Regions from separate parts of the Pedococcus sp. 2YAF34 genome, predicted to be linked through region 1. Evidence: riboswitches for the same ligand, from Rfam matches in the RefSeq annotation. Region 1 holds a riboswitch; the other holds the start of a gene.
What was found. A riboswitch is a leader RNA that binds a small molecule or an ion and turns the genes downstream of it on or off. The one in region 1 is predicted to bind cobalamin.
Positions count from the first base shown of each region.

Region 2: it holds a riboswitch for cobalamin, as region 1 does, so the genes downstream of both, AB4Z02_RS11280 (hypothetical protein) here and AB4Z02_RS04510 (ribonucleoside-diphosphate reductase subunit alpha) in region 1, are expected to answer to the same signal.

Region 1 is NZ_JBFRFA010000005.1:44,682-56,736, forward strand. Features, by position in the region: gene AB4Z02_RS04465 (CapA family protein) at 1-322, shown strand, start outside; gene AB4Z02_RS04470 (CE1758 family FMN-dependent luciferase-like monooxygenase) at 422-1,579, shown strand; gene AB4Z02_RS04475 (FMN reductase) at 1,576-2,226, shown strand; gene AB4Z02_RS04480 (flavodoxin family protein) at 2,294-2,827, shown strand; gene AB4Z02_RS04485 (SDR family NAD(P)-dependent oxidoreductase) at 2,881-3,648, shown strand; gene AB4Z02_RS04490 (OsmC family protein) at 3,683-4,111, shown strand; gene AB4Z02_RS04495 (CorA family divalent cation transporter) at 4,119-5,102, shown strand; gene AB4Z02_RS04500 (hypothetical protein) at 5,087-5,284, opposite strand; gene AB4Z02_RS04505 (ribonucleotide-diphosphate reductase subunit beta) at 5,368-6,423, opposite strand; gene AB4Z02_RS04510 (ribonucleoside-diphosphate reductase subunit alpha) at 6,420-8,822, opposite strand; cobalamin riboswitch at 8,949-9,188, opposite strand; gene AB4Z02_RS04515 (hypothetical protein) at 9,379-9,933, shown strand; gene AB4Z02_RS04520 (cation-translocating P-type ATPase) at 10,053-12,055, shown strand, end outside.
Region 2 is NZ_JBFRFA010000018.1:31,247-43,301, reverse strand. Features, by position in the region: gene AB4Z02_RS11300 (bifunctional folylpolyglutamate synthase/dihydrofolate synthase) at 1-971, opposite strand, end outside; gene AB4Z02_RS11295 (ArsR/SmtB family transcription factor) at 1,029-1,358, shown strand; gene AB4Z02_RS11290 (SRPBCC family protein) at 1,355-1,873, shown strand; gene ileS (isoleucine--tRNA ligase) at 2,001-5,327, opposite strand; cobalamin riboswitch at 5,681-5,805, shown strand; gene AB4Z02_RS11280 (hypothetical protein) at 5,918-7,612, shown strand; gene AB4Z02_RS11275 (hypothetical protein) at 7,609-8,496, shown strand; gene AB4Z02_RS11270 (energy-coupling factor transporter transmembrane component T) at 8,509-9,594, shown strand; gene AB4Z02_RS11265 (ABC transporter ATP-binding protein) at 9,591-11,342, shown strand; gene AB4Z02_RS11260 (ECF transporter S component) at 11,339-12,055, shown strand, end outside.

The DNA of each region.
Region 1 (12,055 bases):
CGTCGGCGGGCACTCCCACCGCGTGAACGGTGCCGGGTGGCTCGGGCGCTCGTACGTCGCGTACGGCCTGGGCAACTTCGTCTGGTGGCGCAGCCACGAGCCCGACTCCCGCTCGGGTGTCCTCACCCTCTCCCTCGACGTACGGCGCGCCAAGGCCCGCGCGGACGACGGGCACAGCCTGGTGCGCAAGGCCGGCTGGACGCCGATGCTCATCGGCGCTGACGGCATACCCCGCCGGCCGGGGACCGCGGACACCGCCCGGCTCATGGGGCTGTGGAATCAGGCGAACGCCTGCACCGGGCTGGAGTCGTCACCCAGCTGAGCGCCTGACTGAGCGCCTCGCCGGCGGTGGAATGAACGTGACAGCCGCCGGGTTGATGTAGTTGAATTCGCAACTACCAATCAAGGAGCGCGAGGACAGATGCAGTTCGGGATCTTCACCGTCGGGGACGTCACCACCGACCCGACCACCGGCACCACCCCCACCGAGCACGAGCGCATCAAGGCCACGGTCGCCATCGCGAAGAAGGCCGAGGAGGTCGGGCTCGACGTCTTCGCCACCGGCGAGCACCACAACCCGCCGTTCGCCGCCCCGGCCAACCCGCCCGTGCTGCTGGCCTCGGTCGCGGCCCAGACCGAGCGCATCATCCTCTCGACGTCCACCACCCTCATCACCACCAACGACCCGGTGCGCCTCGCGGAGGACTACGCCTACCTCCAGCACCTCGCCGACGGCCGCGTCGACCTGATGATGGGTCGCGGCAACACCGGCCCGGTCTACCCGTGGTTCGGCAAGGACATCCGCGACGGCATCGGGCTGGCCGTGGAGAACTACGCGCTGCTGCGCCGCCTGTGGACCGAGGAGAACGTCACCTGGTCCGGGAAGCACCGCACGCCGCTGCAGGGGTTCACCTCGACACCGCGCCCGCTCGACGGTGTCGCGCCCTTCGTCTGGCACGGGTCGATCCGCAGCCCCGAGATCGCCGAGCAGGCCGCCTACTACGGCGACGGCTTCTTCCACAACAACATCTTCTGGCCGATGAGCCACACCAAGCAGATGGTGGCGCTGTACCGTCGCCGGTTCGAGCACTACGGCCACGGCTCCGCCGACCAGGCCATCGTCGGCCTCGGCGGCCAGGTGTTCATGCGGGCCAACAGCCAGGACGCAGTCCGCGAGTTCCGGCCCTACTTCGACAACGCCCCCGTCTACGGGCACGGGCCGTCGCTGGAGGACTTCAGCCGGGAGACGCCGCTCACCGTGGGGTCGCCGCAGCAGGTCATCGAGCGGTATGCCGCGATGGCCGACCACGTCGGCGACTACCAGCGCCAGCTGTTCCTCATCGACCACGCCGGGCTCCCGCTGAAGACGGTGCTCGAGCAGCTCGACATCCTCGGTGGCGAGGTCGTGCCCGAGCTGCGGAAGATCGCCGCCGCCCGCAAGCCCGCCCACGTCCCCGACGCCCCCACCCACGCCAGCCGCCTCGCCGCGACCCGCAGCGTCAGTGCAGGCGTCGGGGCCGGCGCAACCGCAGCCGCCGCCACGTCCCCCACCCGGCAGACCGAGGAGGTCGCCCGATGAGCACGTCCACGAGCACCACCCGTACGCCGCGCCGCCTCGTGGTCGTCCAGGCCGGGGTCGGGCAGCCGTCCTCCACGCGCCTGCTGGCCGAGCGCCTCGCGACCGCCACCGGGGACGCCCTGCTCGAGCGCGGCGAGGAGTCGGTGGTGGAGTACGTCGACCTGCGCCTGCACGTCCACGAGCTCGCCAACGCCATGCTCACCGGGTTCGCCTCCGGCGCCCTGGCCGAGGCGGTCGAGGCCGTGCGCGGCGCCGACGCCCTGATCGCGGCCACCCCGGTCTACCAGGCGTCCTACAGCGGCCTGTTCAAGAGCTTCGTCGACATCCTCGACGCGGACGCCCTCAGGGGCACCCCCGTGCTGCTCGCGGCGACGGCCGGCACCGCCCGGCACTCCCTGGTGCTGGAGCACGCGATGCGCCCGCTGTTCGCCCACCTCAAGGCCGTCACCGTGCCCACCGCGGTGTTCGCGGCGTCGGAGGACTGGGGTTCGGGTGGTCTCGACCACGGTCTCGCTGCCCGGGTGGACGTCGCTGCGGGCGAGCTGGCCGACCTCGTCAGCGGGGCAGGCTCCGCCCGCCGGGCCCCGGCTCGCCTCGACGGCGAGCTCGCCGACCCGGTGCCGTTCGAGCAGCTGCTGGCCGGCTGACGCGACCGCCCACGCCGGGGGACGTTCGACCCGGGTCCCCCGGCGTGGCCACGCGCAGCATGGACGCATGGGCACAGCACTGGTCGTCTACGAGTCCATGTACGGGAACACCGGACGTGTCGCCCAGGCCATCGCCGAGGGGCTGCGCGACCACGTCGACGCGATCGTCTGCGAGGTGGGTGTCGCCCCTGACACGCTTCCGGACGTCGAGCTGCTCGTCGTCGGCGGGCCGACCCACGCCTTCGGCATGTCGCGCGCCAGCACCCGTGAGGACGCCGCCCGCAGCGCTGCCCGGCCGGTGGTCTCCGGTCGCCGGGGCATCCGGGAGTGGACCGAGGCCTTGAGCGCGCCGACGACCCAGGTGGCGCTGGCGACGTTCGACACCAAGGTCGCCCGGCCGAGGCTGCCGGGGTCCGCGGCCCACGCCGTCGCCCGGCGGCTGCGCCGGCTGGGTGTGCGGCAGGTCTGCCCACCGGAGACGTTCCACGTGCAGGGCCGTGAGGGCCCGCTGTCGGACGGTGAGCTCGAGCGGGCCAGGGCGTGGGGCCAGAGCGTGGCCCGTCAGTGGCGGCGGCACGGCTCCAGCGAGCTCGCAGGCTGACCGCGGCACCTCTCCACCTCCCGTCCGGCACACGGACCCCATACATTGGCTCCATGGGTGCACTGGAGCGCTTCTCCCTGACCGGCAAGGTCGCCGTCGTCACCGGCGGGACGCGCGGCCTGGGTGCCGGGTTCGCCGCCGCGCTCGGGGACGCAGGTGCAGCGGTCATGCTCGTCGGACGTGACGAGGGTGCAGCTGATGGCGTGCTGAAGTCGTTGCGGGACAGCGACATCCGGGCTGAGTTCGTCGCAGCCGACGTCACGTCCCGCGCCGACGTGGAGCGCGTGCTGGCGACGACGCTCGACCGCTTCGACCGCGTCGACGTCCTGGTCAACAACGCCGGGGCCTGCGTCCACGCACCCGCGCTCGACGTCACCCCCGAGGACTGGCGTGCCGTCATGGACGTCAACCTCGACGCGGTCTGGACCTGCTCGCAGACGTTCGGACGTCACTTCGTCGAGCAGCGCGCGGGCACCATCGTCAACATCGGCTCGATGTCCGGCATCATCGTCAACCGCCCCCAGTGGCAGCCGGCCTACAACGCCTCCAAGGCCGCGGTCCACCACCTGACCCGGAGCCTCGCGGCGGAGTGGACACCGTACGGCGTGCGCGTGAACGCGCTGGCCCCCGGCTACATCAAGACCGACATGTCCCCCGTCGACGACCCCGCGTTCCGTCGGCACTGGATCGAGGACGCGCCCATGCAGCGCTACGGCACGGTCGAGGAGCTGGCCCCGGCCGTCGTCTTCCTCGCCAGCGACGCCTCCTCGTTCGTCACCGGCTCCGTGCTCGTCGCCGACGGCGGCTACACGGCGTTCTGAGATCACCCGGCACCACCGACCCGCAGGAGAAGACATGGCCACGACGCGTACCGCCTCCGCCCACTGGGAGGGCTCCCTCATGGACGGCTCCGGGGAGGTGACCCTCGAGTCCTCGGGCATCGGCACCTACGCCGTCTCCTGGCCCTCGCGCGCCGAGGAGGCGAACGGCAAGACCAGTCCGGAGGAGCTCATCGCCGCGGCCCACTCCACCTGCTTCTCCATGGCCCTCTCCCACGGGCTCGCGCAGGCCGGCACGCCGCCCACCACCATCGACACCACCGCGAACGTGACGTTCCAGCCGGGCACCGGCATCACCGGGATCGCCCTGTCCGTCACGGGATCGGTGCCCGGCATCACCGCCGAGCAGTTCGAGGAGGCCGCCCAGGCAGCCAAGGCCGGCTGCCCGGTGAGCCAGGCCCTCGCGGCGGTGCCCATCACCCTGGAGACGAGCTTCACCGGGTAGGTGCGGGGTGCAGGCCTGGCTGGTGACCGCCGGGGCGCTCGAGGAGCACCCGTCCTCGGACATCCCTGCGCTGCTCGAGCGCACCGACGGGTTCGTGTGGGTCGATGCACCCGACTTCGACGACGAGGTGGAGCACGTGCTCACCGAGCACCTCCACGCGCACCCGCTGGTGCTCCGGGCCTGCCGGGAGCGCAACTTCGTCCCCACCGTGCACGCCTACGAGGAGCACGTGTTCGTCATCGTGCACACGCCGCTGCCCGGTGAGGGCGGTCACGTGCACATGCTCGAGCTCGACCAGCTCGTCGGCACGCGCTACCTCGTGACCGTCCACGGGCCGCGGAACCCGGCGGTGTCGGCAGCCGACGCGACGGCGCAGACGGACGCGGTACGCGAGCGCCTGCTGGCGGGTCGGCTGCGCCCCACTACCCCCGGCGAGCTGTCCTACGCCATCGGGTCGGCGGTCGCGCGCCGGCAGAGCGAGGTCGTCCGCTCGGTCGCCCAACGCCTGCCGGCCCTCGAGATGCGTGTCATGGGTTCGGACTTCCACCAGCCGGAGGCGCTGCTCGAGGAGCTGTTCCTGCTGCGCCACGAGCTGCTCATCTCGCGGACGCAGGCCGGGCAGGCGCACGACGTCTTCGGCCGGCTCGCCTCCCTGGAGCGCTTCTCCTCCGAGGAGTCCCGACGCCACGCCCGTGACCTCAGCGAGCAGTTCGACCGCGTACGCAGCATGGCCGACGACGAGAGCGGGTTCCTGTTCGGGGTGATCGAGCTCTACCAGACCCGGGTCACGACCAAGATGACCGTGGCGATGGAGCGGCTCGCGGTGATCGCGGCCATCACGCTGCCCGTCACCGCCATCGCCTCGGTCTACGGGATGAACGTCATCGTCAACGCGCAGACCCACTGGGTCCAGCTCGCCGTGGTGCTGGCCGTGATGACCTCGATCAGCCTGTGGCTGCTGCGGTGGGCCCGCCGTCAGGGCTGGTGGTGACGACCGCCGCGCAGCCCGCTGACCGCCAGGTAGAGCCCCACCACGGCGACGACCGGTCCGACGACCGCCCACAGGGTCACGCCGCTCATGACGCTCCCGCCCAGGACGCCGATGCCCTGCAGGAGCCAGACGACCCCGACGAGGACGAGGAAGGCCCCGAAGGCAACGCGCACCGGCTTCATCGGTCGAGCGTAACCCCGCTGGCCGGGGCACCACCGCTGTCGGTGGTGCCCCGGCCCGCAGACGTCTCGGCGGCCCTCCCCCGTCAGAAGTCCTCGTCGAACCCGACGGCCCCGCTCACCCCCACCTGGTAGGCGGAGACCCGGCGCTCGAAGAAGTTGGACAGCTCCTGCACGTCCTGCAGCTCCATGAACGCCAGCGGGTTGGTCGCGCCGTACTCGGGCTCGAGGCCCAGCTGCTCGAGCCTGCGGTCAGCAACGCTCTCGAGATAGGTGCGCATGTCGGCCGTCGAGAGCCCCGCCACTCCCCCGCCCAGCAGGTCCTCGGCGAACTGCGCCTCGGCGTCGACAGCCGCCCGCACCATCGCCCGCACCTGACCGGCGAGGTCGTCGTCGAACAGGTCGGGCTCCTCCTCGCGGACCGTCTGCACCACGTCGAACGCGAACGCCATGTGCATCGACTCGTCGCGGAACACCCAGTTGGTCCCGCTGGCCAGGCCGTTGAGCAGCCCCCGCGACCGCAGGAAGTAGACGTAGGCGAAGGCGCCGTAGAAGAACAGCCCTTCGATGCACGCCGCGAAGCAGATGACGTTGAGCAGGAACGCCCTCCGGTGCTCGCGGGTCTCGAGCCGGTCGAGCTCGAAGACCGAGTCAATCCACTCGAAGCAGAAGTCGGCCTTGGCCTTGATCGACGGGATGTTGTCGACCGCCGCGAACGCCGCGTGCCGCTCCTTCTCGTCGGGCACGTAGGTGTCGAGGAGGGTGAGGTAGAACTGCACGTGCACCGCCTCCTCGAACAGCTGCCGGCTGAGGTAGAGGCGTCCCTCGGGCGAGTTCACGTGCTGGTAGAGGTTGAGCACGAGGTTGTTGGCGACGATGGTGTCACCAGTCGCGAAGAACGCCACGAGCCGGCTGACGAGGTGGCGCTCCGCCGCGGTCAGCCGCTGCAGGTCCTTGAGGTCGCTGTGCAGGTCGACCTCCTCGACGGTCCAGGTGTTCTTGATGGCATCGCGGTAGCGCTCGTAGAAGTGCGGGTAGCGCATCGGCCGCAGGGTGAGGTTCATCCCCGGGTCGAGCAGCATCCTCCTGTCCGTGGCGACCGCGTCCGCGGTGGTGTGGGTGGTGTCGGTCGTGGTGCTCATTCGCAGGCCTCGCAGGTCTCGGGGTTCTCCAGGGAGCAGGCGACGGCCTCCTGGTCGGTGGGCTTGACGGCGACCGAGACGGTCGCCTGCTGGATGCGGGTCGCCGGTCGCGACCGCAGGTAGTAGGTCGTCTTGAGGCCGGCCTTCCACGCGTAGAGGTACATCGAGCTGAGCTTGCCGATCGTCGGCGCGGCCAGGAACAGGTTGAGCGACTGGCTCTGGTCGATGAACGGCTGCCTCGCGGCGGCCAGGTCGATGAGCGCCCGCTGCGGCAGCTCCCAGGCCGTCCGGAACAGGTGCCGCACGTCGGCCGGGATCGCGGAGATGCCCTGCACCGACCCCTCGCTGCGCTTGATGGCCTCGCGCACCTCGGGGGTCCACAGGTCCCGGGCCTTGAGCTCTCGCACGAGGGCCGTGTTGACCTGGAGGAACTCGCCGGAGAGCGTCTCGCGCTTGAACAGGTTGGACACCTGCGGCTCGATGCACTCGTAGACACCGGCGATGGACGCGATGGTCGCCGTCGGTGCGATGGCGACGAGCAGCGAGTTGCGGAGTCCATTGTCCTGTACCGCTGCTCGCAGCGCCGCCCAGCGCTCGGCCTGGGTCGGGGTGACACTCCACAGGTCCGGCTGCAGGTCGCCGCGTGCTGCGCGGGTCTGCTCGTACGCCGGGTGGGGACCGTGCTCGGAGGCCAGCTCTGCCGACCGCTCCAGGGCCGAGAGGTAGACCTCCTCGGCGACCCGGGTGGACAGCTCCCGCGCCTCGTCCGAGTCAAACGGCAGGCGCAGGGCGAAGAAGACGTCCTGAAGGCCCATGACGCCGAGCCCGACCGGGCGCCACCGCGGGTTGGAGGCCCCGGACTCCTCGCTCGGGTAGTAGTTGATGTCGATGACGCGGTCGAGGTAGGTCACCGCGGTGCGCACGGTCTCCCGGAGCCGCTCCCAGTCCACGCCGTTACGGGGCGCGGTGAGGTGCTGCGCCAGGTTGACCGAGCCGAGGTTGCAGACCGCGGTCTCGGTGTCCGAGGAGACCTCGATGATCTCCGTGCACAGGTTGGACAGGTGCACTACGGGCGCGCCGGGACCCTGCTCGTCGCTGGTCTGGTTGCAGGTGCGGTTGCTGGCGTCCTTGAACGTCATCCAGCCGTTCCCGGTCTGGGCCAGCGTGCGCATCATCTTCCCGTAGAGCTCGCGGGCGCTGACGGTGCGCACGACGCGGCCGTCGCGCTCCGCGGCCGCATACGCCTTCTCGAAGGCCGGCCCCCACAGGTCTGGCAGCTCGGGCACCTGGTCGGGGTCCACGAGGCTCCACTGCTCGTCGGCCTCGACCCGGCGCATGAACTCGTCGGGGACCCAGTTCGCGATGTTGAGGTTGTGGGTCCGCCGGGCGTCCTCACCGGTGTTGTCGCGCAGCTCGAGGAACTCCTCGATGTCGGGGTGCCACGGCTCGAGGTAGACGCAGGCCGCACCCTTGCGGCGTCCGCCCTGGTTGACCGCCGACACCGACGAGTCGAGGGTGCGCAGCCACGGGACGATGCCGTTGGAGTGGCCGTTCGTGCCCCGAATCAGGGCACCGCGCGAGCGCACCCGCGACCACGAGATGCCGATGCCCCCAGCGAACTTCGACAGCCTTGCAACCTGGGTGTAGCGGTCGTAGATCGACTCGAGCTGGTCGCGCGGCGAGTCCACGAGGTAGCAGGACGACATCTGCGTGTGGCGGGTGCCGGAGTTGAACAGGGTCGGCGAGCTCGGCAGGTAGGCCAAGGACGCCATGAGGCGGTAGAACGCGATGGCCTCCTGCGGCGTGCTGGCCAGGCCGCATGCCACACGGAGCAGGAAGTACTGCGGCGTCTCGATGACGCTCCGCGTCTCGGGGTGCCGCAGCAGATAGCGGTCGTAGACGGTGCGCAGCCCGAAGTACTCGAACCGCCGGTCGTGCGCCACGTCGACAGCGTGGTCGAGCTTGCGGGCGTTGGCCTCGACGAAGGCCGCGGTGTCGTCGCCGATGAGGCCTTCGAGGTGCCCGAGCCGGACGGCTTGGCTGAACGACGCGATCTGCTGGCCGCGCACCTCCTTGTCGATGTAGTTGGACAGCAGCCGGGCGGCCAGCCTGGAGTACTGCGGCTCGGTGGCGGTCATCTCGGCGGCGGTCTGGATCGAGAGCCGGTCGAGCTCGGCCGTGGTGGCGCCGTCGTAGAGCCCGCTGATGGTGCGGGTGGCGATCACCGTCGGGTCGACCTCGTCGAGGTCGTCGCACCAGCGCTCGACGGCGCGGACGATCTTCATCACGTCGACGGGCTCGCTGTCGCCGTTGCGCTTGCGCACCGCCATCGTCGTGCGGCGTGCGGTGGGTGGGGTCGGTTCTGTGGTCGAGTCCTCGACCACGGGCGCCTGGGTCATCCTGCTCTCTCCTCGCGAGCGGTTCGGTGCCGCGGACGCCGGAGGGGACGACGGGGCGACCACGTCGCAGGGACGTCGGACCGCCAAGCCGTGTGACCCACCCGCGAGGCCACGACTCACCGCGCACGGCGTGCGCGGTCGCTGGCAGGTCTTCGGACTCACGGACCCTCCGAGGCCGTCCCGGGCTCTCGCTCGAGGCGTCCACGGCACCTACTGGCCGTCGCTTCCCACACGCCGGGGCGCGCAGTGCTGTGTGACGGCGGTCGTTTCCGCATACCGCTGCGGGGCAGTCCCGGACTCGCACCGGGTTCCCTCTTGCCCCGGACCCCGTTGCGCGGGGTCCGGACCAGCAGGCACACCATATGCGGGAACGCGGCCGGGGTGCGGCACCACATGTGGGGTCAGCGTGTCGCAGCCGGCCGCTCGCCCTTCCGTGGTCTCGCACACCGCGGGGGTGCTCCCAAGGGACCTAGGTCTCTGCCTTCGGCGCCGCGCCGGGGTGACAGTGGACTCGGGACGAGCGACCCGGCCGCCCCGTCACGTGAGGAGCTCGGTGATGTCGGACCAGACGCGGCGGCTGGTGCCGTACCGGCTCGCTGACGGGAGCCACTGGCGGGTCCGGACGGACGTGGTGGGCCGTCACCGCGCACCCGGGGCGCTGCCCGTCGCCGTCGGCGACCTCGCCGGGGCCGGCGACCACCTGCAGCGACGGCCGGCGGGGAGCCGTCCGCCACGCGTTGCCGTCGTCACGGACGAGGCCCAGCTGGGCGACGAGGCGGTCAGCGTGCTGCGCGGCACGCCGGCGCGCTCACCCGACCTGCGCCAGCAGACGGAGATGCGGATCCGGCACTGCTCCTCCCCCGCCGCCAGCGTCCGGGACTACGTGGACCTCACCAGGCACTGCTCAGCACGGAGCCTCGCCGCGGCCGTGGACGCCCTCGCCGACGACCCCGGCTGTGACGCCGTGGTGATCGCCCTGGGCACGACGTCGGCCGACCGGGCGCGGACGCTGGCCCGGGCCGTCGCCCGCGTCTGCCGCGACCACCCCGACACCACGGTGGTCCTGGTGTCACCGACCGGCATCGACCCCTCGAGCCCCCCGGGCGCATGAGCACTCCGGCCGCCCTCGCCCTGGGCGCCGGGCGGACGGCCCACCCCCCCACCTCCACCGGACCCGCAGTGGTGGGCGTCGACGCCCACCATGGGTTCCTGCGGCAGCGGGGCTGACCCGTGCCCACCCGCGCCGCATCGGCGGACCCGGCAGCGGCACCGGGCATGCCCGGGCTCGACAGCGCCGAGGTGGCCCGGCTGCGGGCAGTCCACGGCCCCAACGCCATCCCCGAAGCCCGGCCGCCGTCAGTCGGCGTGCGGGTCCTGCGTTCTCTGCGCGACCCCCTGGTGCTCGTGCTGCTCGCCGCCCTGGTCCTCACCCTCGTCACGACTGACCTCACCGACGCAGCCGTGATCGCGCTGGTGGTGGTCGTCAACACCACGCTCGCGGTCCGTCAGGAGGTCAACGCCGACCGGGCGGTTCGGGCCTTGTCCTCGCTCGTGACGCCGTCGGCGACGGTGACCCGCGACGGGCGCGAGCAGACGGTGTCGGTCCGCGACCTCGTGCCGGGCGACCTCGTCCACCTCCGCCAGGGCGACCTCGTGCCCGCCGACGCGGTGCTCGTGGCGGGCACCGGCGTCACGGTCGGCGAGTCGATGCTGACCGGTGAGTCGGAGCCGGTCGGGAAGGCGCCTGCGCCCCCAACCGGCCCGCGGACGACGCCTGACGCGCAGCTCGACGCCACGGTCGATCCCTCGGTCGAGGCGGCGGCGCTGGAGGCCGCCACGCTCTACGCCGGGACCGCGGTGGTCCGCGGACGCGGCACGGCCCGGGTCACGGCCACGGGTTCCGCCAGTGCCACCGGTCGCATCGCGGCCCTGATGGTGGGGACGCAGCAGCGCCGCACCCCGTTGCAGCTGCGGATGAGCCGGCTCTCCGGCCACCTCGCCGTCGCGGCCGTCGTGCTGTGCTCCCTGGTCTTCGCACTCGGGCTGTTGCGCGGCGAGCCCGTCGAGCGGATGCTCCTCACCGGGGTCAGCCTCATCGTCGCGGCCGTGCCCGAGTCGCTGCCGCTGGTGGTGACCCTGAGCATGGCCCTGGCAGCACGACGCATGGCCTCGCGACACGCGGTGGTGCGCAACCTCGCGGCCGTCGAGACGCTGGGCTCGGTCACGCTGCTGGCGACGGACAAGACCGGCACCCTGACCGAAGGGTTGATGGCGGTCTCGTCGACCTGGCAGCCCGAGGGCGCCTCGCCGGAGTCCCTCATGCGAGCAGTGGTGCTGTGCAACGACGTCGGTGACGGGGTCGACGGCGGGCTGCGCCACGACCCCACCGAGTCGGCGCTCCTCGACACGGCCGGCGCCGCGGGGGTCGACACCGTGGGGTTGCGGGCGGCGCACCGGCGGCTGGCCGAGGTCCCCTTCGACAGCCGCACGAAGCGGATGACCACCTGGCATGCCGTACCGCAGGAGTCGCCGTGGGCGTCGGACGCACCGGACCCGCAAGCCACCGGTACCGACCCGCTCGCCACCGGCACCTCGGTGCAGGGCCCCGGGAGCGGGGTGCTGGTCGTCTCGAAGGGGGCGCCCGAGGTCATGCTCCGTCCCGACGTGCTCGACGACCCGCCCGAGCTGGTGGCCGAGGCGCTGGAGCAGGCGAGCACCCTGGCCGCCGCCGGCGAACGCGTGCTGGCCGTCGCCATCGGCCGCGTCGGCGCCCTACCCGCACTCGCCGCTGACGTGCCCCGGCTGCACCTGACCGGCCTGGTGGCCCTGCGGGACCTGCCGCGCGCTGCCGCCGCCGAGGCCGTGGCCGCCTGCCAGCGCGCCGGCATCGAGGTCGGACTCGTCACGGGCGACCACCCCGCGACGGCGTGGGCCGTGGCTCGCGCGGTCAACATCCCCGTCGGGTCGGGACCCGTTGCGCTGCACCAGGTGCCCGAACCACAGACACCGGCAGGGGCACCGGGCGTCGCGGAGGTCAGCCGCCACCGCGTCATCGCACGGGCCACCCCCGCCGACAAGCTCGAGCTCATCTCCGCGTGGCAGCACGCCGGCCACGTGGTGGCGATGCTGGGCGACGGCGTCAACGACGCCCCGGCGCTGCACCGCGCCGACATCGGCGTGGCCATGGGCCGCCGCGGCACCGAGGTGGCGCGAGAGGCGGCCGACGTCATCCT
Region 2 (12,055 bases), on a different contig from region 1:
CCCGGGGACGCCGCGCGCGCCAGGCCGGCCCGCACGATGTCGGGGTCGAGCCGCTGCTCCCCGCCGCCGAGGAACGCCTCGACCGCAGTGAGGGCCAGCGTGGCGTTGTGGGCCTGGTGGGCGCCGTGCAGCGGGAGGAACAGGTCCTCGTAGTCGCCGCTGAGACCGCGCACCGAGATCTGCTGGCCGCCCACGGCGACCTCACGGCTGAGCAGCCCGAAGTCGTTGCCCTCGAACGTCATCCGCGCGCCGACCTCCTCGCCGCGCTCGAGCAGCACCTGGGCGACGTCCGGCTCCTGGGTGCCGATGACGGCGACCGCCTCGGACTTGATGATCCCCGACTTCTCGGTGGCGATGGCCACGACGTCGTTGCCGAGGAAGTGCTGGTGGTCGAGCGAGATCGGCGTCACCACGGCGACCGAGCCGTCCGCGACGTTGGTCGCGTCCCAGCTCCCACCGAGGCCCACCTCGACGACGGCGACGTCGACGGGGGCGTCGGCGAACGCGGCATACGCGACGGCCACGAGCACCTCGAAGTAGGTCATGCGCGGGCCGCCCTCGGCGACCGAGCGGGCGTCGACCATCTCGATGAACGGCAGCACCTCCTCGTAGGCGGCGATGAACCTCTCGGCGCTGATCGGCTCCCCCGCCAGGGCGATCCGCTCCCGGACGCTGTGCAGGTGCGGCGAGGTGAAGCGCCCGGTCCGCAGGCCCATCTCGGTGAGCAGGGTGTCGATGATGCGGGTCGTCGAGGTCTTGCCGTTGGTCCCCGTGAGGTGGATGACGGGGTAGGTGCGCTGGGGGTCCCCGAGCAGCTCCATCACGGCGGCGATCCGGTCGAGGCTCGGCTGCAGGTCGTGCTCGGGGGCGCGGGCGAGGATCGCCTCCTCGACCTCGCGCATGCCCTTGACGAGCTCGAGCTTGCGGGCGGCCTCGCGCTGGGCGGCATCAGGGGCAGGCATGTCCCCCATCATCCCCGCGTCGACCACCCGTTGACATGTGACCAAATAGTCACCTAATCTCGGCCCATGCAGGACGACCTGGTGTTCAAGGCCCTGGCCGACCCCACCCGGCGCCTGCTGCTCGACACCCTCCGCGAACGGGGCGGGCGCACCCTCGGTGAGCTCGAGGAGGTCGTGGTCGAGCACACGCCGATGACGCGGTTCGGCGTGAGCAAGCACCTGCGCCTCCTCGAGGAGGCCAACCTCGTCGTCACCCTGCGCCGCGGCAGGGAGAAGCTCCACCACCTCAACCCCGTCCCCATCCAGCAGGTCCACGACCGCTGGATCGACAAGTACACCGAGCGCCGGCTCACGGCGCTGACCACCCTGAAGAGCCAGCTCGAGGAGAAGCCATGACCGACCAGAGCACCACCACCACCGCCACCGCGACACCGGCCGCTACACCTGGGGCCGAGGGCACCACGCAGGTGTTTCGCATCTACATCCACGCCAAGCCGGAGCGCGTCTGGGAGGCGATCACGTCACCGGAGTTCTCCCGGCAGTACGGGTACGGCGGCGACGTGGAGTTCGACCTCACCCCGGGCGGCACGTTCCGCCACACCGCCTCCGACGACATGAAGCGCGTGGGCATGCCCGACGTCGTGGTCACCGGGCGCGTCCTCGAGTGCGACCCGCCGCGCAGGTTGGTCCAGACCTGGAACCCGGTCTGGAACGACGAGCCCGAGACGACCCTCACCTACGAGATCGAGCCGGCGTTCGACGGCACCACCCGGCTCACGCTGGTGCACGAGCTCACGGGCGCACCGTCGACCGCGCTCGAGGTCTCCGGCAACAGCGCTGCCGACCAGCACGGGGCAGGCGGCTGGCCGTGGGTCCTGTCCGGCCTCAAGTCCGCCCTCGAGCGCGCCTGAGCCGGCCGCCCAGCCCGCGACCTCCGGCCGGTCGTCGGTCTTTGAGCGGTTGACCCGGTGGGGGCTGGGCCAACCGCTCAAAGACTCACGGCGAACCCGGTCTCGCGCCGGGCCGTACCGCGTGGCTTCAGGCGAGCTTCATCACCTTGATCCGCACGGGCTCGCCGTCGCCGACCGTCGCCTGCGCGACGTCGGCCCGCTCGGGCAGCGCCTCCAGCTGCGGGGCGCTGCCGAACTGCGTGGCCAGCGTCTCCTCCACGATGAGCGCCTGGTGGGCGACCGTGGCCTCCCACACCGCCTGGCTACCGGTGACGGTGAGCGAGATGCGGTCGGTGACCTCGAACCCGGCGTCGCGCCGGGCCTGCTGGACGGCGCGGACGACATCACGGGCCAGGCCCTCCTGGGCCAGCTCGGGCGTCACCTCGGTGTCGAGCACGACGAACCCGCCGCCGGGCAGCATCGCCGTGGCCTGCGAGCCACCCCGGGCACCCGAGTCCACCACGGTCTCGAGGGTGTACTCGCCCTCGACCAGGTCGAGGCCGCCGGCCGTGACCGTGCCGTCCTCGGCCACCGACCAGTCGCCGGACTTGCTGCCCTTGATGGCCTGCTGCACGTCACGACCCAGGCGCGGGCCCGCCGCACGGGCGTTGACCGTGAGCCGCTGCGTGATGCCGAAGTCGGACTGGCTCGCCTCGCTGATGTCGCGCAGGGTCACCGTGCGCACGTTGACCTCGTCGGCCACGATCGCGCCGAAGTCCTTGAGGGACAACGCATCCGGGACGACCACCGTGAGGTCGGCGAGGGGCAGGCGCGTCCGCAGGCCACCGGCCTTGCGCAGCGACGACGCGACGGAGCAGACCTCGCGGGCCCGGTCCATGCCGGCGACGAGCGCCTCGTCGTGCGGCAGGTCCGAGGCGTCCGGCCAGTCGGTGAGGTGCACCGAGCGTCCACCGGTGAGGCCGCGCCAGATCTCCTCGGTGGTCAGCGGCAGCAGCGGCGCGGCGACGCGGCACACGACCTCCAGCGCGGTGTAGAGGGTGTCGAACGCCTGCTCGGCGCCCGCTCCCCCGCCGGTCCCCGTCTGCGCGCCGGCACCGGTGTCCCAGAACCGCTCGCGCGACCGCCGGACGTACCAGTTGGTGACGACGTCGAGGAAGCCGCGCGTGGTCTCGCAGGCGTTGGCGACCTCGTAGCCGTCGAGCTGGCCCTGCATCGTCTGCACGTACTGGCCGAGCTTGGCCAGCAGGTAGCGGTCGAGCGGGTCCGTCGAGGCGGTGGACCACTTCGCCTCATAGCCCTGCCTGCCGTCCGGGCCACGGAAGGCGTTGGCGTACAACGAGAAGAAGTACCAGGTGTTCCACAGCGGGATGAGCACCTGGCGCACCCCGTCGCGGATCCCCTGCTCGGTGACGACGAGGTTGCCGCCGCGCAGGATGGGGCTGCTCATGAGGAACCAGCGCATCGCGTCGGCCCCGTCGCGGTCGAAGACCTCGCGCACGTCGGGGTAGTTGCGCAGCGACTTGCTCATCTTCTGGCCGTCCGAGCCCAGGACGATGCCGTGGCTCACGCAGGACGAGAACGCCGGCCGGTCGAACAGCGCGGTCGCGAGGATGTGCAGCGTGTAGAACCAGCCACGGGTCTGGCCGATGTACTCGACGATGAAGTCGCCCGGGAAGTGGTGCTCGAACCAGTCGGCGTTCTCGAACGGGTAGTGCACCTGCGCGAACGACATCGAGCCGGAGTCGAACCACACGTCCAGGACGTCCTCGACACGGCGCATCGTCGACTGCCCGGTGGGGTCGTCAGGGTTGGGCCGGGTCAGCTCGTCGATGAAGGGGCGGTGCAGGTCCTTCACCTCGACCCCGAAGTCGCGCTCGAGCTCCTCGAACGACCCGTACACGTCGACGCGCGGGTACTCCGGGTTGTCGGACTTCCAGACCGGGATCGGGCTGCCCCAGAAGCGGTTTCGCGAGATCGACCAGTCGCGGGCGTTCTCCAGCCACTTGCCGAACTGGCCGTGCTTGACGTGCTCCGGCACCCAGGTGATCTGCTCGTTGAGCTCGAGCATGCGCGCCTTGATCTTGGTGACCTCGACGAACCAGCTCGAGACCGCCATGTAGATCAGCGGCTGCCGGCAGCGCCAGCAGTGCGGGTAGGAGTGGTCGTAGGTCTCGCGGCGCAGCAGCACCGTGCCCTCGGTGACCGCGCCCGTCTCGCCCTCGCCGCGGGTGCGGTTCTTGAGGTGCTCGATGACCATCGGGTTGGCGTCGAAGACCTGCACGCCCTCGTAGTCGGTGACGGGGTAGGTGAAGCAGCCGTCGGGGCCCACCGGGATGACGGGCTCGATACCGGCCGCGTCGGTGACGATCTTGTCCTCCTCACCGAAGGCGCCGGCGGTGTGGACCAGGCCGGTGCCGTCCTCGGTGGTGACGAACTCGGCCGGGAACACCCGGTGCGCCTTGGCGTGCCCGAGGTAGTAGTCGAACGGCGGCGTGAACGAGCGCCCGACGAGGTCGCTCCCCTTGAGCCGCTCGACGACCCGCGACTCCGGGTCCTTCTCGTCGGGGCCGAACAGGTCCTTGGCGTACGCCGCGAGCCTGGCCTCGCCGATGACGTAGCGCTGCGTCGTGCCGGTGACGTCGGACTCCACGACCACGTAGTCGATGTCGGGGCCGACCATGATCCCGAGGTTGGCCGGCAGGGTCCACGGCGTGGTCGTCCACACCAGCGCCAGCTCGCCGGTCTCCAGGCGCAGGCCGACGGTGACCGCCGGGTCCTGGCGGTTCTGGTAGACGTCGTCGTCCATGCGCAGCTCGTGGTTGGACAGCGGCGTCTGGTCGTTCCAGCAGTAGGGCAGCACGCGGAAGCCCTCGTAGACCAGGCCCTTGTCGTGCAGCTGCTTGAACGCCCAGATGACCGACTCCATGTAGTCGGGCTCGAGCGTCTTGTAGTCGTGGTCGAAGTCGACCCAGCGCGCCTGGCGGGTGACGTAGTCGCGCCAGTCGTCGGTGTACTTGAGCACCGAGCTGCGGCAGGCGGCGTTGAACTTCTCGATGCCCAGCTCGAGGATCTCGTCCTTGGTCTTGATGCCGAGCTGGCTCATCGCCTCGAGCTCGGCGGGCAGGCCGTGGGTGTCCCACCCGAACCGGCGCTCGACACGGCGCCCGCGCATGGTCTGGTAGCGCGGGATGAGGTCCTTGACGTAGCCGGTCAGCAGGTGGCCGTAGTGCGGCAGGCCGTTGGCGAACGGCGGCCCGTCGTAGAAGACGAACTCGTTGTCACCGTCCTCGCCGGCCGGGCGGTTCTCCACCGACGCGATGAAGGTGCCGTCCTCGTCCCAGTACCTGAGGATGCGCTCCTCGATCTCGGGGAACCTCGGGGAGGCGGCGACACCCTGGGCAGGGGTCGCGGCATCGGTGCCTGCGGTGGCGCTGGAGACCTTGGGGTAGGCCATGGTGTCGGCGGTCCTCACGTCGTGTCGTGCTGCTTCGCACGAGGACGACGGCGCCGGGCTCTCCCGGCGACACCGCGGTGCCACCTCGCTTGCCGCCGTCCGCGTGCCGGGGCACACGGCGTACGACCGCTCTTGCCGAAGGCGATGACGGGCCCACCCGTCCGGGTCTAGTGAGGACCGCCGCGAGGCGGTGGTCCCGTTCTTCCGGAGGCTCACCGGTGATGACCGGGTCGATGCCTGTCGCCACAGTCTAGCGGGCTGTGACGGACGACTCGTCCGGGTTTCCGGGCGGCCTGCGCCGCAGGTGTACAGTCGGCAGCGTCGCCCTCGGGTGACACCACGACGTGCCCCAGGGGAAGCCGGTCCGAATCCGGCGCTGACCCGCAACCGTGAGCCACCTTCGAGGTGGGAGCCGGAATGCCTGGGACGCGGAGCGGCTCCATTTCCGTCGAGGTACGCGGGGCGGAGCCCGGACACCGATGGGTCCGAGGCCGCCCCCTGTTGTCGCGCGAGCGACAGCGGGGGTTTTGTCTTTCCCCACCGGGTGCCGGTGCCACCGTCGCGACACCGCTCGCTCACCAAGAGGCACCATGCACCCGTCAGCCCGCAGCGCCCGTCCGGCCGCTGTCCTCGCCCTGGCCCTGGCAGCGGCCCTCGTCGCGCCAGGCGCGGCGACCGCCGCCACGACCGAACCCACCCCCGCAACCACCACCGGACCGGCCACGACCACGTCGCCGAGCTCGACCACCACCGCCGACCCGACGAGCACGACGTCGACCGGCGGCACCACCACCACCACCGGCGCGCCGACGACCACGGCTCCGACCGGCCCTGCGCCGACGACCACCGGCACCGCGAGCGGCTCGACCACCGGCTCGTCCAGCACGAGCACGTCGGCCAGCACCACCACCAGCACGGCGACGTCCCCGGCCGCGAGCACCGCCACGTCGGCGGCGGCCCGGGCGGCCTCCACCGCCACCGTCCCCTTCGACACCAGCAACGCCGCGAGCCAGGCTCGCCTGTCCGGCAGCACTGCCGAGCAGGCCGGGTATGCCGCCGGCTTCATGGTGCGCACGCTCGCCGCCCGCGGCGACCACTACAACTACCCCGGCGGCACCTACTTCGACGGTGGCAACACCGTCGACGCCGTCCTCGGCCTGGACGGTGCCAAGGTCGGGAAGGCCGAGGCCGACGCGGCCTTCGCCTACCTCGAGCAGAACGTCGGCGGCTACATCGGCACCGACTACTCCTCCCTGTACGCGGGTCCGACCGGCAAGGTGCTCCTCGCCGTCGTGGCCCACGGCGGCGACCCGCGCGACGTCGGGCCCAAGCACGTCGACCTCCTCGCCCAGCTCCAGTCCTCGCTCGGCGCGGCCGAGCCCGGCCGCTACTCCGACCTCCCGGCGACCGGCTGCGGGTACGACGTCTGCGACTACTCCAACACCACGGGCCAGGCGCTCGACATCATCGGCGTCGGCCGGGCCACCGGGTCCGCGCCGAAGGAGGCGGTCGACTACCTGCTGGCCCAGCAGTGCGCCGACGGTGGCTTCCGCGGCGACCTCGGGGCTGCCGGCGGCTCGTGCACCAGCGACGTCGACGCCACGGCCTTCGCGGTCCAGGCCGCCATCGGCCTGCGCGGGACCGTCGACCCGGCGGTCACCCGCGCCCTGACGTTCCTCGCCGGCAAGCAGGCTGCCAACGGCGGCTTCCTCAACGGTGACGGCCAGTACAACGCCAACACCGCGGGGGTGGCGGCGCAGGCCTTCGCCGCCGGTGGCCGCAACGCCGAGCTCGCGCGCGCCCAGGGGTTCCTGGCCTCCCTTCAGCTGGACTGCACGTTCGCCAGCGACCTGCGCGGCGGCATCGCCTTCACCGCCGCCGACCGCTCGACGCTCGCCTCAAAGCCCGGCGACACCGCGGCCCTCGACCGCGCGCTGCGGGCGACGCCGCAGGCCACCCTGGGGCTCGCCGGCGGCACCCTGCTGTCGGCCGGCTCGGACGGCGCGACCACCGTGGTCCCGGCACCGACCTGCCCGACCTCAGCGACGTCGACGACCTCGACCGCCACGGCGACGACGGGTGCGACGACGGGTGCGCCGACGGGCTCGGCCGCCGGCACGAACGCACCCGCAGCACCCGCCGGGGCGCCTGCCGCCTCGGCGACCCCGGGGGCCCTTGCCTTCACGGGGGCCGACGTGGCGATGACCGCCCTGGCCGGCCTGCTCCTTCTCCTCGTCGGTGCTGCAGCGCTGGTCCTGGCACGGCGCAAGGGCGTGCACGCGTGATCCGCACCCTGGGGCGCCTCGCTGCAGCCGCCGGGCTCGTCCTCGCCGGCGGCCTCACCCTCCCGGGTGGGGCGGCGGACGCGGCCGCCTGCTCGGGGTCAACCGGTGTCACCGTGGTCATCGACTACGGCTCGTCCTCCTCGACCCTCTGCGCCCCCGACTCCTCCAGCGCCATCAGGGCGCTGACCGGGGTCGCGAACGTCACCTACCCGCCGCAGTACCAGGGCACGGTGGTCTGCCAGATCAACTCGGTGCCCGCGCAGACCTGCAACCGCATGCCCCCGTCGAGCGCCTACTGGGCCTTCTTCCACGCCTCGCGCGGCGGCTCGTGGACCTACAGCAGCAGCGGCGTGGCGGAGTACGACCCGCCGTCGGGGTCCGTCGTCGGGTTCGCGTTCGGCTCCGGTGGGGCGCCGAGCACGGCCCCTCCTGCGGCAACGCCCGTCCCGAAGCCGAGCCCGAGGCCGAGCCCCAGCTCCACGCCGAAGCCGTCGTCGAGCACGCCGAGCACCCCGCGGGCCACGTCCCCGCGCGCCACGGGCACCGGCGGGGGTGGGACCGGGGGGTCGCACACCGGCACCGGCGCCCCGACACCCCGCAGCACCTCGGGGGCCACGACCCCGGGCGCCCCCGCCTCCACCGGCAAGGCCGCCACCACCGCCACGAAGGCGAAGCCGGGCGCGTCCACAACGACCACCACGGCGTCCACGGAGACCCCGGGGGGTGGCCAGGCCTCCCCTTCGTCCGACGAGCAGACCGCCCAGGCTGCCCAGGCGGCCGAGGACTCCGGCTCGCCCACGTCCTTGTTCGCGGGGCTCGGCCTCGTCGGCGTCGTCGGTGCCGGCGCGGCATACCTCACCCTCCGCCGCCGCGCCCACGGCTGACGCCGTCCGTCCATGGCCTCCCTCCTGCCCCGCGCCCTGCCACGCCACCTCCACCCGGTGGCGTGGTGGGTGTGGGCAGTGGGGCTGGCGGTGGCCTGCTCGGGCACGACCAACCCGCTGCTGCTGCTCCTCGCGGTGAGCGTGGCGGCACTGGTCGTCGCGGCCCGGCGCGGCTCCTCGCCGTGGGCACGAGCCTTCCGGCTCTACCTCTTCCTCGGGGCCTGGATCGTCGTGCTGCGGGTCGTGCTGCACGTGCTGGTCGGCTACAAGGTCGGCCAGACGCGCCTCTACTCGCTGCCCAGCATCGACCTGCCGGGCATCACCCTGCTCGGCCCGCTCTACCTCGAGGGCCTGCTCGCCGCGGCGGTCGAGGGCCTGCGCCTCGCCTCGCTCATCGCCTGCATCGGGGCGGCCAACGCGCTGGCCAACCCCAAGCGCCTGCTGCGCGCCCTGCCCGGAGCGCTGCACGAGATCGGCACCGCGGTCGTCATCTCGGTCGCTGTGGCGCCGCAGCTGGCCGACAGCGTGCAACGGGTCCGCCGGGCCCGCGTCCTGCGCGGTGAGGGCGGCAAGGGCCTGCGCTCCGTGGGCCGAGTGGCGCTGCCCGTCCTGCAGGACACCCTCGACCGGTCGCTCCTGCTGGCCTCGGCCATGGACTCGCGCGGGTACGGCCGCCGCCCCGAGCAGGCCGCGTCGGCACGGCGCCTCACCGGGGCACTGACCCTGACCGGGCTGCTCGGGGCCGCGGTCGGCACCTACGGGCTGCTCGACGCGACCACACCGCCGCTGGTCGGCCTGCCCGTGCTGGCTGTCGGCCTCCTGCTCTGCGGCGGTGGGCTCACGGTCGGCGGCCGGGCCGTCCGGCGCACCTCCTACCGCCCCGACCCGTGGGCCGGGCCCGAGTGGGTCGTCGCCGGCTCCGGCGTCCTCGCCGCGGCCGCCATGCTGGTCGTCGCGCACCGTGAGCCGTCCGCCGTCGTGCTGCCGCTGGGCCCCCTCGCCCCTCCCGCGCTGCCGCTGCTCGCCGTCGTGGGCCTGCTCGTCGCCGCGCTCCCGGCGTTCGCCGCGCCCACTCCCCCCGTCCGGGGGCAGCGGTGAGCCCGCACGCGGCCGTGGTCTTCGACGGGGTGACCATCCGGTACGCCGACAGCCCGGCTCCCGCCCTGCGCGCGGCGTCGTTCGTGGTCGAGGAGGGCGAGCTCGCCGTGGTCGCCGGGCGCACCGGGGCGGGGAAGTCCACGCTGCTGGGCGCCGTCAACGGCACCGTCCCCCACTTCACGGGGGGCCACCTCTCGGGCCGGGTCACCGTCGCCGGCCTGGACACCCGCACCCACCGTCCCCGTGACCTCGCGGACGTCGTGGGCGTGGTCCGGCAGGACCCGCTGGCCGGCTTCGTCACCGACACCGTCGAGGAGGAGCTGGCCTACACCCTGGAGCAGCTCGCGGTGGACCCGCCGGCGATGCGGCGCCGGGTCGAGGAGGTGCTCGACGTGCTGGGGATCGCCGACCTGCGCGACGCCCCGCTGTCCGACCTCTCCGGGGGCCAGCAGCAGCGCGTGGCCATCGGTTCGGTGCTCACCGCCGGCCCCCGCGTCCTGGTCCTCGACGAGCCCACCTCCGCCCTGGACCCCGCCGGCGCGGAAGAGGTGCTCGCCACGCTCTCGCGCCTGGTTCACGACCTCGGCCTCACCGTCGTGGTGTCCGAGCACCGGCTCGAACGCATCGTCGGCCTCGCCGACCACGTGCTGCTCGTGCACGACGACGGCACGGTGACCAACGGCGACCCCGCGTCGGTGCTGGCCGCCTCGCCCCTCGCGCCTCCGGTCGTCCACCTCGGCCGCCGGGTCGGCTGGGACCCCCTGCCCCTCACCGTCCGTGACGCGCGGCGTGCCGCCCACGACCTGCGCACCACCTTGGAGACCGTGCCCGTGCCGGACGGGGCGCACGCCCGAGCCCCCGCGCAGGACGTCCTGCTCGAAGGCTCGGGCGTCACCGTGCGCCACGGCGACGTGACCGCCGTCGACGGGGTCGACCTCGCGCTGACCGACGGCGAGGTGGTCGCCCTCATGGGACGCAACGGCTCCGGCAAGTCCTCGCTCCTGTGGGCCCTGCACGGCACCGGGACCCGCAGCGGCGGGTCCGTCGAGGTCCGGTCGGGCCGCGCAGGGTCTGGAAGCGCGGGGCCACACCCTGTCACCGTCGCCCCTGTCACCGTCGCCCCTGTCACCGTCGTCCCTGTCACCGTCGACCCGGCCCGGGAGTCCCCGGCCCAGCGCCGCCGCCACGTCGGGCTGGTGCCCCAGAGCGCCGGCGACCTGCTCTACCTGCCCACCGTCGAGGCGGAGTGCCGCCAGGCCGACCAGGAGGCCGGCGCGGCCGAGGGCACGGCACGCAGCCACCTCGACCGCCTGGCCCCGGGCGTGCCCGGCGACCGCCACCCCCGGGACCTGTCCGAGGGCCAGCGCCTCGCGCTCGTGGTCGCCGTCCAGCTCACCGCCGCCCCGGGGGTCCTCCTGCTGGACGAGCCCACCCGTGGCCTGGACTACCCCGCCAAGGACGCCCTGGCGCGCCTGCTGCGCCAGCTCGTCGAGGACGGGTCTGCGGTGCTGGTGGCGACCCACGACGTCGAGTTCGCCGCGGGGGTCGCCGACCGGGTCGTCGTCATGGCCGGCGGCCGGGTGGTCGCCGACGGCGCCGCCCGTGACGTGCTGTGCGACTCCCCCGCCTTCGCCCCCCAGGTGGCCAAGGTGCTCGCACCCCTGCGCCTGCTCACCGTCGCCGAGGTGGACCACGCCCTCGCCGCTGCCCGGCCCGAGCCGTCCGTGACCGCCGGCGGCGGCCGATGAGCTCCTCACGCCTGGGTGCCGTCGCCCTGCGCCCGCGGTCGACCATCGCCCTCCTGCTCGTCTCGGTGGCCGGGGTGATGGCGTTCCTGTGGCCCTTGTTCGCCGGCGCCGACTCCCGCCTGGGCCACAGCGCCGATGCTCCCCTCCTCTTCGCGCTCCTGCTGCCCCTCCTGCTCGCGGTCGTGCTCTTCGAGATCAGCGAGAGCGGCCTCGATGTCAAGGCCGTGGCGATGCTGGGGGTCCTGTCGGCCGTCGGCGCGGCCCTGCGGCCCCTCGGCGCCGGAACGGCCGGACTCGAGACCGTGTTCTTCCTGCTCGTGCTCGGCGGCCGCGTCTTCGGCCCCGGCTTCGGCTTCGTCCTCGGCTCGACGACCCTGTTCGCCTCCGCCCTCGTCACAGGGGGTGTCGGACCATGGCTGCCCTACCAGATGCTCGGCGCCTCCTGGGTGGGCCTCGGAGCCGGGCTGCTTCCGCGGGTGCGTGACCGGTGGGAGGTGCCGCTCCTCGCCGTGTACGGCGCCCTGGCCGGCCTGCTGTACGGCGTGGCCCTCAACTTCTCGTTCTGGCCGTTCTCGACCGGGCTCGGCAGCCACCTGTCGTTCGTGGCGGGCGCCGCCCCGTGGGACAACCTGCGCCGCTTCGCCCTGTTCTCCCTCGCCACGTCGGCCTGGTGGGACCTCGGGCGGGCCGTCACCAACGTCGTGCTCATCGCC